One region of the Herbaspirillum sp. 1173 genome, then DNA from elsewhere that is predicted to be linked to it. Evidence: predicted binding sites of a transcription regulator. Region 1 holds the regulator's gene; the other holds the start of a gene.
What was found. Region 1 encodes LexA, which represses DNA repair genes until DNA is damaged. Its sites were predicted from a motif close to ACTGTATNNNNATACAGT; they were not measured.
Positions count from the first base shown of each region.

Region 2: J2X56_RS05425 (ATP-dependent helicase) is a predicted target of LexA. The motif match lies at 2,414-2,431, and genes of this name have one in related genera.

Region 1 is NZ_JAVDSP010000001.1:222,576-227,623, reverse strand. It holds gene J2X56_RS01125 (replicative DNA helicase) at 1-515, opposite strand, end outside; gene rplI (50S ribosomal protein L9) at 720-1,172, opposite strand; gene rpsR (30S ribosomal protein S18) at 1,199-1,483, opposite strand; gene priB (primosomal replication protein N) at 1,539-1,838, opposite strand; gene rpsF (30S ribosomal protein S6) at 1,860-2,225, opposite strand; gene lexA (transcriptional repressor LexA) at 2,553-3,209, shown strand; gene J2X56_RS01095 (tetratricopeptide repeat protein) at 3,412-5,048, shown strand, end outside.
Region 2 is NZ_JAVDSP010000001.1:1,185,867-1,190,914, reverse strand. It holds gene J2X56_RS05430 (hypothetical protein) at 1-175, opposite strand, end outside; gene J2X56_RS05425 (ATP-dependent helicase) at 248-2,371, opposite strand; gene J2X56_RS05420 (lipoprotein-releasing ABC transporter permease subunit) at 2,701-3,966, shown strand; gene lolD (lipoprotein-releasing ABC transporter ATP-binding protein LolD) at 3,959-4,675, shown strand; gene argE (acetylornithine deacetylase) at 4,782-5,048, shown strand, end outside.

The DNA of each region.
Region 1 (5,048 bases):
GCGAAGATCTTGGATTCGGCCTCGTCCAGCATGGACTTCACATCCTTGCCCTGCGGATTGAAGGCATTGCCGGAAATCTCGTCGGCCACGGTGATGAGCTTGCGCAGAATGCCGCGATCACGGACGATCTCGGCATAGCGGCGGATGTTGGCCGCAGAAGGCGTGTTTTGCGCCAGTGCATTCAGATAAACCAGCCCGCCCACCTCTTCGGCCTTGCCGCTGGTGGACATGGCTTCATAGACGGTAATGACGTCGGCCGGCTTGGTACTGTTGATGAGCTTGACGATGTGCTCGAAGATGATGCGGTGATCGTAGCGGTAAAAGTCTTCAGCGCTGACGAAGTCGGCGATACGGTCCCAGGCTGCGTTGTCCAGCAGCAGGCCGCCCAGCACCGATTGCTCGGCCTCGATGGAGTGGGGCGGCACGCGGAGCGCATCGATCTGGGGATCGGATGACTCTCTCTGGCCACGGAAAAATTCTGGATTGCCGCGGGACGATTCTTTCATGGCGCGCATTATAACCTGCTGATGTGAAGCCGTAGGTCCGGCCGAACGTTTTTGCACGGCCAGATGCTTCATGCGAACGAATGCAATATGAAGCCATTGACAAGCCGCGCCATGACGATGACCAGTGGCGGCGTGTCTTGGTACAACTGACAATAAAAAAGCCAGGCGAACCCGGCTTTTCTATTGCAAAACGAATTGCAGCAAACAGGCGTATTACGCTTGCTCGCCCTTGACTGCGATGGTGACATCGACCACCACGTCGGTGTGCAGAGCCACCGACACGGGGTGTTCGCCAACGGTCTTCAGCGGGCCGTTGGGCAGGCGCACTTGCGACTTCTCGACAGCAAAACCCTTCTTGCCCAGGGCTTCAGCGATGTCGAAGTTGGTCACGGAACCGAACAGACGGCCGTCAACGCCGGCCTTCTGCGACACTTCCACGGTAGCGCCAGCCAGCTTTTCGCCTTGGGCTTGGGCAGCGGCCAGCTTCTCGGCGGCAGCCTTTTCCAGGTCAGCGCGCTTGGCTTCGAATTCAGCGATGGCTGCATCGGTAGCGCGGCGGGCCTTGCGTTGGGGGATCAGGAAGTTGCGTGCGAAACCGTCCTTGACGCGCACGACATCACCCAGACCGCCGAGATTCACGATTTTTTCCAACAGAATGACTTGCATGTTTTTCTCCTATTTCTCGACGCTGATTAGGCGTTGTGCAGATCGGTGTACGGCAGCAGAGCCAGGTAACGCGCGCGCTTGATGGCGGTGTCAACTTGACGCTGGTAGTGGGCCTTGGTACCGGTCAGGCGTGCCGGCATGATCTTGCCGTTTTCCTGGACGAAGTCCTTCAGGGTGTCCACGTCCTTGTAATCGACCTGTTCAACGCCAGCGGCGGTGAAACGGCAGAATTTCTTGCGCTTGAACAGCGGGTTTTGCTGTTGGCGCTTGTTTTTCAGCTTGCTTTTATCGAACTTTTTACCGAATGCCATGGTTGGCTCCTGTATCTAAAAATTGGGTAAGGTCTGTTTGGCTACCTTGCGCCGCTCAATCCGGCGCGACCGGGCCAAAATCAACGATATGAAACACGACGCTCTTGCTGTTGCGATTCCTGCGGGCCAAAAAGCCGGTGAACCGGAAGACTTCACCCAGTGCCGCCCTGTTGAGCGCACCGGAGATTTCCCCCGCTGCCAGCGCCGCGATCTCGAATTCGACCTGACGCTTCATGCCAGCCTCCGTCTGCTCCGACTGATGCTGCAACCTGGCAGTGACAATCGGGATACCGGCCGGCGTATAACGTAGGACATCACGTTCTGCCAGGCTGGCGATGACTTGAAACTGGTTCACTCTCCGCGATGTTCGCAGCGCTTAAGCTGCCGGAGCTTCGGTACGGCTCTTGGCCGCGTCTTCCTTCTGCACTGCCTTCAGGATGGGGGAAGGACCGGTTTCGGCCTTCTTCATCTTGACGGTCAGGTGGCGCAGGACGGCGTCGTTGAACTTGAAGCCGGTTTCGATTTCAGCCAGCGTTTCGCTGTCGACTTCGATGTTCAGGCAGACGTAGTGAGCCTTGGCCAGCTTCTGGATCTGGTAAGCCAGTTGGCGACGGCCCCAATCTTCGACACGGTGGACCTTGCCGCCGCGGGTGGTGACGATGCCCTTGTAACGCTCGATCATCGCCGGCACTTGCTCGCTTTGGTCCGGGTGGACGATAAATACGATTTCATAATGACGCATGTAGACTCCTTATGGACTTATTGAAGACGCCCACCCCGGCGTCAAGACGGGTGTGGGAAGAGGAAAACCCGAGATCATACTAGGTTTCCGTCCTGACAGCAATGCCAGCGTCACGCCACTGCGGCCGCAGGGCCACAACGCGGACCCTGCACATCGCCGCCAGCGGCTCAGAACCAGATTCTTCAGTTGCGGCGCGCTCTATATAAATGAGAAAGCTTGCCTTTTCCGCCCCGGAATATGCATGTTGCCGTTGACACAAGGATTGCACCTGTATAAAAATACAGACTGTTCATCCAGACAGCCTTCCCTCCGAGAAAGGCCACCCTCATGCTCAAACTGACTGCGCGCCAGGAACAGATCCTGAACCTGATCAAGAACGCCATCGAGAACACCGGCTTCCCTCCCACGCGTGCAGAGATCGCTGCCGAGTTGGGCTTCCGTTCCGCCAACGCCGCCGAAGAGCATCTGCAGGCCCTGGCCCGCAAGGGCGCCATCGAGATTTCCCCCGGCACCTCGCGCGGCATCCGCTTGCGCGAATCAGGTACCACAGGCATCAGCACTGCACGCCAGATGGCCCTGCCCCATCCCGCCCTGATGCAGCTGAGCCTGCCGCTGATCGGGCGCGTGGCGGCGGGCTCCCCCATCCTGGCCCAGGAACACGTGGAAAAGACTTACCAGGTCGACCCGGCCATGTTCCGGGCCAAGCCCGACTACCTGCTCAAGGTGCGCGGCATGTCCATGCGCGACGCCGGCATCCTGGACGGCGACCTGCTGGCCGTGCGGCGCGCCGACCAGGCGCGCAATGGCCAGATCGTGGTGGCCCGCCTGGCTGACGAGGTCACGGTCAAGCGCTACCAGAAGAGCGGCAGCGTCATCACCCTGTTCCCCGAGAATCCGGAATTCGAGCCCATCATCGTCAAGCCGGAAGACGACCAGTTTGCACTCGAAGGACTGGCCGTGGGATTGCTGCGCAGCTGGAACTGAATTCGGAGCGGCGCGCAGGCCCGACCGCCGGAAAGACGCTGCCAGCGGCGACTGATCGCTTGTTTATGCATGAACCTCCGCTTAAAACGGAGGTTTTTTGCTTTCTATTTAGCTCTTCACCTGTGACCGGTTACGCATATCATCCTTGCTGGACAGCTATGCCCGGCGCAATGGATGCGCCCAACCAAGAGGACCCTTTTCGATGTCGACGCGCAAGAGCAGCAACAAGCACGGCAAACATATTCCGGCCCCAGCGGCCGCCAAGTCCAACCTGCAGGATCTGCTGGACGTTCGCAAATGTCTGGACCTGCTCGACAATCGCAAGACCGAGGAAGCCAAGGCGATCTGTACAGCCGTATTGGCCCGCGCCCCCAATCTGGTGTTTGCCAACCACGCACGCGGACTGATCGCCATGCAGGAAGGCCAGTTCGCGCAAGCCGAGCAATACCTGCGCAAGGCCATCGAGGCCGATCCGAACAACGCCGAATACCTCAGCAACCTGGCCGGTACGGTGCTGAGCCAGGATCGCATCGACGAGTCCATCGCCATCTACGAGCGCGCCATCGCCATCGACAAGGAAAACCGGGCGGCACGCATCGGCCTGGCCAATGCCCTGCACGAAAAGAACGATCCGGAAGCCTCGATCAAATACTTCGAGGATGCGGCCCGGCGTGAACCCAACGCACCGGGCCCGCTGTCGCACCTGGGCCGCGCCCTGATCGACGCACGGCGCTTTGACGAGGCGGTCGCCACGATTCTGAAGTCGCTCGAATACCAGATCAATTTCGCTCCCTCCCACACCGCCCTGGGCGAAGCCTTTCATGCCATGGAGATGTACAAGGAGGCCGTAGAGTCCCACAAGACCGCCATCCTGCTCGATCCCCAGGACACCTACGCCCACAACAAGATCGCCGATAGTTATCTGAAAATCAACAAGATCGAAGAAGCCCACGAACACCTGCTGCGCGTCATCGAGATCGCACCCAAGGATCCGAATGGCTACGTCAAGCTCGGTTCAAGCTACTTCAACACGGGCGACCGCTTCGACGATGCCATGCGCATGTTCAAGCAGGCCCTGGCGCTGGACCCCAAGCACGCCCTCACCTACAACAACATCGGCGCGATCCAGCACGATCATGGCGATTATGACGATGCGCTTGGCAATTTCCGCACGGCATTGGCGCTGCGGCCGAATTACCCGACCGCCAAGCACAACCTGGCACTGACCCTGTTGCTGCGCGGACAGTTCGAGGAAGGCTGGGAGTGCCACGAGAGCCGCCTCACCACCAAGGAACGCGCCCACGTCTACCGCCTGATCCACAAGCTGTTCGAGGTCATTCCGAAATGGGATGGCAAGTCCTCGCTGGCGGGCAAGCGCATCCTGCTGATGCACGAGCAAGGCTTTGGCGACAGCATCCAGTTCCTGCGCTATGCCCGCTTGCTCATGGAGCAAGGTGCCAGCGTGGCGCTGCATGTGAAGAATCCTCTGTACCGCCTGTTCCAATCCTTCACACCAGCAGTGACACTGGTGCGCGAAAGCGATCCCCTGCCACCCTGCGACTGCGCCTATGTGCTCATGAGCCTGCCCTATGCCCTGCGCACCCATAGCGTCGAGGATATCCCGCGCTATGCGGAAGGCTATCTGTCTGCCGATGCGTCGCTGGCGGCGCACTGGAAGCAGAAGATTTCCACCTTGACACGATCAGCGGACAATCTGCGCGTCGGCATCGTCTGGGGCGGCAATCCGGAGCATGGCAATGACCGCCATCGTTCGATTCCACTGGACAAATTCAAGCAATTGTTTGAAGTCCCCAAGATGGAATTCTACTCATTGCAAAA
Region 2 (5,048 bases), 960 kb from region 1:
CCAGCCAGTGCTCATGCGGCAGGGCGCGCGAAAACGGGTCATGCGCCAGGCGTGGCGCAGCCTTGCCACGGCCCAGCAGCATGGCCAGGGCCGGTGCCTGGCTCTGCCGCAACAGGTCGCGCGCCAGTTCAGCCGGGGGCAGGGCAAAGGGAATGAGGATGTCGAGTTGATTCATGGGGCGCTATTTTAGCGGCTGGCGCGCCGCTTGGCCCCGGTTGCCTGAACAAGGCTTCACTTCAAAGCGGGGTCAGCCATTGTTCCAGGCCTTTTTTGCACGCTGGCGCACCAGCATGCGCACGCTGTCGGGCATGGGCGTGCGCGCGCCATTGGTCTCGGCCGAGAGCCACAGGCTGTCTTCGAAGAAGGGCAGCATGCGCGGCGTGATGAAGCGGCTGCGGATGCCGTTGACGTGGCGGTCGCCCTGCGCGGTCTGCTGGGTGATGTAGAAACGCTGCGGCACCACCAGGTGCAGATACTCCTTCGCACGCGTCATGGCCACGTACAGCAGGCGCCGCTCCTCGGCGATCTCGGCCTCGCTGCCGGTGGCCAGGTCCGACGGGATGCAGCCATCGACCACATTGAGCACGTGGACCGAGCGCCATTCCTGGCCCTTGGCGGAGTGGATGGTGGAGAGCGTCAGGTAATCCTCGTCGCGGTAGGGCGGAGCGGAGAAGTCGCTGCTGGCTTCGGGCGGATCCAGCGTCAGTTCGGTCAGGAATTTCTCGCGCGAGGCATAGCCATTGGCCAGCGCGGTCAGTTGCTCGATGTCGGCAGCGCGGGCGTCGGCGTCTTCATAGCGCTGCTCCAGGTGCGGCAGATACCAGTCGCGCGCGGCCTGGATGTCGGTCGGCCAGCTGGCACTGGCGCGGCGCATCAGGTCGTAGGTGTCGGCAAAGGCCTGCCATTGCAGGGCGATACTCGCGGGTGCGCCGAAGTTCAGCAGCGCATCGGCCGGGTCGCTGGCGGCGGCCATGAGGTCCAGTACCTTCCTGGCCGTAGCGGGACCGACCCCGGGAATCAGTTGCAGCGCCCGGAAGCCCGCCATGCGCCCGCTGGGATTGTGCGCCAGGCGCAGCAGCGAGAGCAGGTCCTTGATGTGGGTGCTTTCCAGGAATTTGAGTCCGCCGAACTTCACGAAGGGGATGTTGCGCCGGACCAGCTCCAGTTCCAACGCCGCGCTGTGGGTGGCGGTACGAAACAGCACCGCCTGGGATTTCAGGGTGAGCCCTTCTTCACGATGCGCCAGGATGCGGTTGGCGACCCAGCGCGCCTGTTCGGCCTCATCCGGGATGACCACCAGTTGCGGCTTCTGTGAGGACGGCTTGTCGCTCCAGAGCTGCTTGACGTGCCGTTCCGGCGCATCGGCGATGACGGCGTTGGAGGCCTGCAGGATGGGCTGGGTGGAGCGGTAATTCTGTTCCAGCGTCAACAGCCGCGCCGGCTGGGTGAACAGCTCGGGAAAATCGAGGATGTTGCGCACCGTCGCGCCCCGGAAGGAATAGATGGACTGGGCATCGTCACCCACGGCGGTCACGCCGGCGCCATCGGGCTTCATCCGTTGCAGGATCTCGGCTTGCAGGCGGTTGGTGTCCTGGTACTCATCCACCAGCACATGATCGAAGCGTGCACCGACCGATTGCGCAATCTCGCGGTCGGAGAGCATGTCGGCCCAGAACAGCAGCAGGTCGTCGTAATCGAGCACGTGCTGTGCTTCCTTGGCCTCGACATAGCGGGTAAAAAGTTCGCCCAGCAGCCTCTCCCATTCACGGCACCAGGGGAATTGTGTCTGCAGCACGGTGCCCAGATCTTGCCGGGTATTGACCGCACGTGAATAAATCGACAGGCAAGTGCCCTTCAGCGGAAAACGCTTGTCGGTAGAGGACAGCCCCATCTCGTGGCGCAGCAGTCCGATCAGGTCTTCGGAATCGCCGCGATCCTGGATGGTGAAGTCTTCTTCCAGGCCGATGACGGCCGCGTACTCGCGCAACAGCCGCGCGCCGATGGCATGGAAGGTGCCTGACCAGGGTAGTTGCGGCGGGCTGTCGGTGGCCGCCAGCCCCAGCACCTGGCGGATCACCTGGCCCACGCGCCGGCCCATGTCGGCCGCCGCCCGGCGCGAGAAGGTCAGCAGCAGGATGCGTTGCGGGTCGGCCCCGTCTAGGATCAGCCTGGCCACCCGGTGCGCCAGGGTATTGGTCTTGCCCGAACCGGCACCGGCCACGATGAGCAGCGGCGGCTGCTGTGCTGCTGGCAAGGCGCTGCCATGCTCGACCGCCTCGCGCTGCTGTGCGTTCAGGCGCGCAAACGGGCCGCGCTCGCCGGTGGGCGGGCTGCTGGTGTCGGGGACGTCCTGGGCGAGTTCGGGTGGCATGGTGCGGGGAAATTCATATCGGCGATGGCTGGGCAAGGAGGTACTGTATATATAACCAGTCCCCGATGCAACATCAGGCACATCCACTATATGAAACATCTTGGCGCGAACCTCTGCCGTAGAAGTGAATCTACAGGCTTCACGGCAGACGACCGACGGGTCCGGCGCGAGTATGGAGCAGATGGCCAGGGATGGGCCATGACTGCAAACTGTGGCAAACTTCGCGCTTTGTCTTCGCCCGTGTTGGCGTGCGGCCAGAGGATTGCGTCCCGGAACCGGGAGGCGAGGCCACTGGCAGCACATTGTGCAGGCCCTCTCCCGGAGCAATTTTGAGTCTGATTAAAAACCTGCCGTTCGAATGGCTGGTCGGCATCCGCTACACGCGGGCCGGCAAGCGCAGCGGCCGCAACAGTTTCATTTCCTTCATTTCCCTCATTTCCATGGCCGGCATCGCGCTGGGCGTGGCTGCCCTGATCGTGGTGCTGTCGGTCATGAATGGTTTCCAGAAGGAAGTGCGTGACCGCATGCTTTCCGTGCTGGCCCACATCGAAGTCTTCGATGCCTCCGGCTCCATGAAGGACTGGCAGGCGGTGGCCAAGCAGACCTTCCAGAACCCCGAGGTACTGGGCGCTGCGCCCTATGTATCGGGCCAGGCCATGATGACGCGTGACGACAACCTGCGTGGCGTGCTGGTGCGCGGCGTGCTGCCCGAGGAAGAGCCCAAGGTCTCGGACGTGGCCAAGCAGGTCAAGCAGGGCAGTTTCGATTCCCTGAAACCCGGCGAATTCAACATCGTCATCGGCGGCGAGCTGGCGCGCGGCATGCGCGTGGGCCTGGGCGACAAGGTCACGTTGATCGTGCCGCAAGGGCAGGTGACCCCGGCCGGCGTCTTGCCGCGCCTGAAGCAATTCACGGTGACCGGGATCTTCGAAGCCGGCCATTATGAATTCGATTCGTCGCTGGCCTTCATCCAGCTGCAGGATGCCGAAACCCTGTTCCGTATGGATGCCCCCACCGGCGTGCGCCTGCGCATCCGCGACATGCTGCAGGCCCCGGAAGTGACCCAGCAGCTGGCGCGCACCCTGAGCGGCGACCTGTACCTGCGCGACTGGTCGCAGCAGAACAGCAACTGGTTCGCGGCCGTCAAGACCGAAAAGCGGATGATGTTCATCATCCTCGCGTTGATCATCGCGGTGGCGGCCTTCAATCTGGTGTCCACGCTGGTGATGACGGTCACCGACAAGCAGGCGGACATCGCCATCCTGCGCACGCTGGGGGCTTCTCCCGCCTCCATCATGAAGATTTTTGTCATCCAGGGGGCCCTGGTGGGCCTGGTTGGTACTGCCATCGGCGTCGGCCTGGGAGTGGTGGTGGCACTCAATATCGACGTGCTGGTACCGGCCATAGAGCGGGCTTTCCACGTACAGTTCCTGCCCAAGAGCATTTACGTGATTTCTGAATTGCCATCCGAACTGATCTGGTCGGACGTCTATACCATCGGCGGTCTGGCCGTGGTGCTGGCCTTCCTGGCTACCTTGTATCCGAGCTGGGCAGCGGCCCGTGTCAAACCGGCGGAGGCGCTGCGCTATGAATAACAACGATCCGATCAAGAATCGCCAGGCCGTGCTGTCGTCGCGCGGCCTGGGCAAGACCTTCACTCAGGGCAAGTATTCGGTGAAGGTATTGGGTAATGTCGATATCGACGTCTACCATGGTGAGCAAGTCGCCATCGTCGGTGCCTCGGGCTCCGGCAAGTCGACTTTGCTGCACCTGCTGGGCGGGCTCGATACGCCCAGCACCGGTACCGTCAGCCTGTTGGGCAAGGATTTCGCCAGCCTGGGCGAGAGCGAGCGCGGCACGCTGCGCAACCAGTCGCTGGGCTTTGTCTATCAGTTCCACCATCTGCTGCCGGAATTCTCGGCGCTGGACAACGTGGCCATGCCGCTGATGATTCGCCGCGTCAAGCGGGCCGAAGCGCAGGAGCAGGCGCGCGAGATGCTGGACAAGGTCGGCCTGGCGCAGCGCGTGACGCACGTGCCGGGTGAGCTTTCCGGTGGCGAGCGCCAGCGCGTGGCCCTGGCGCGCGCGCTGGTGACGCGTCCGGCCTGCGTGCTGGCCGATGAACCGACCGGCAACCTGGACCGCAGCACGGCCGACCGCACCTTCGAGCTGATGATCGAACTCTCGCGCACGCTGGGCACGGCCTTCGTGATCGTGACCCACGACATCGAACTGGCAGGCCGCTGCGCGCGCGTATTGCGCTTGTCCGACCAAGGCCTGAAAGTGGCCGGTCAGCAGCCTTGATGCATTCCGGGTAAGCTATCGCCTTTGACGCCGCCGTCTTGATACAAGACGGCGGTCTGCTTTTGAAGACACGAATACCTGTACAGACGGAAACTGGAGCAAGACAATGAACACCCGCCAATGGCTAGAGACCCTGGTCGCCTTCGATACCACCAGCCGCAATTCCAACCTGGAACTCATCACCACCGTGCGTGACAGCTTGGAAAAGCAGGGCATCTCCTCCTGGCTGGCGCACAACAAGGAGCAGACCAAGGCCAACCTGTTCGCCACCTTGCCCGCGACCGCCGGCCCCCATGCCGGCAGCACCGAAGGCGGCATCGTGCTCTCCGGCCATACCGACGTGGTGCCGGTGGATGGCCAGAAATGGGATACC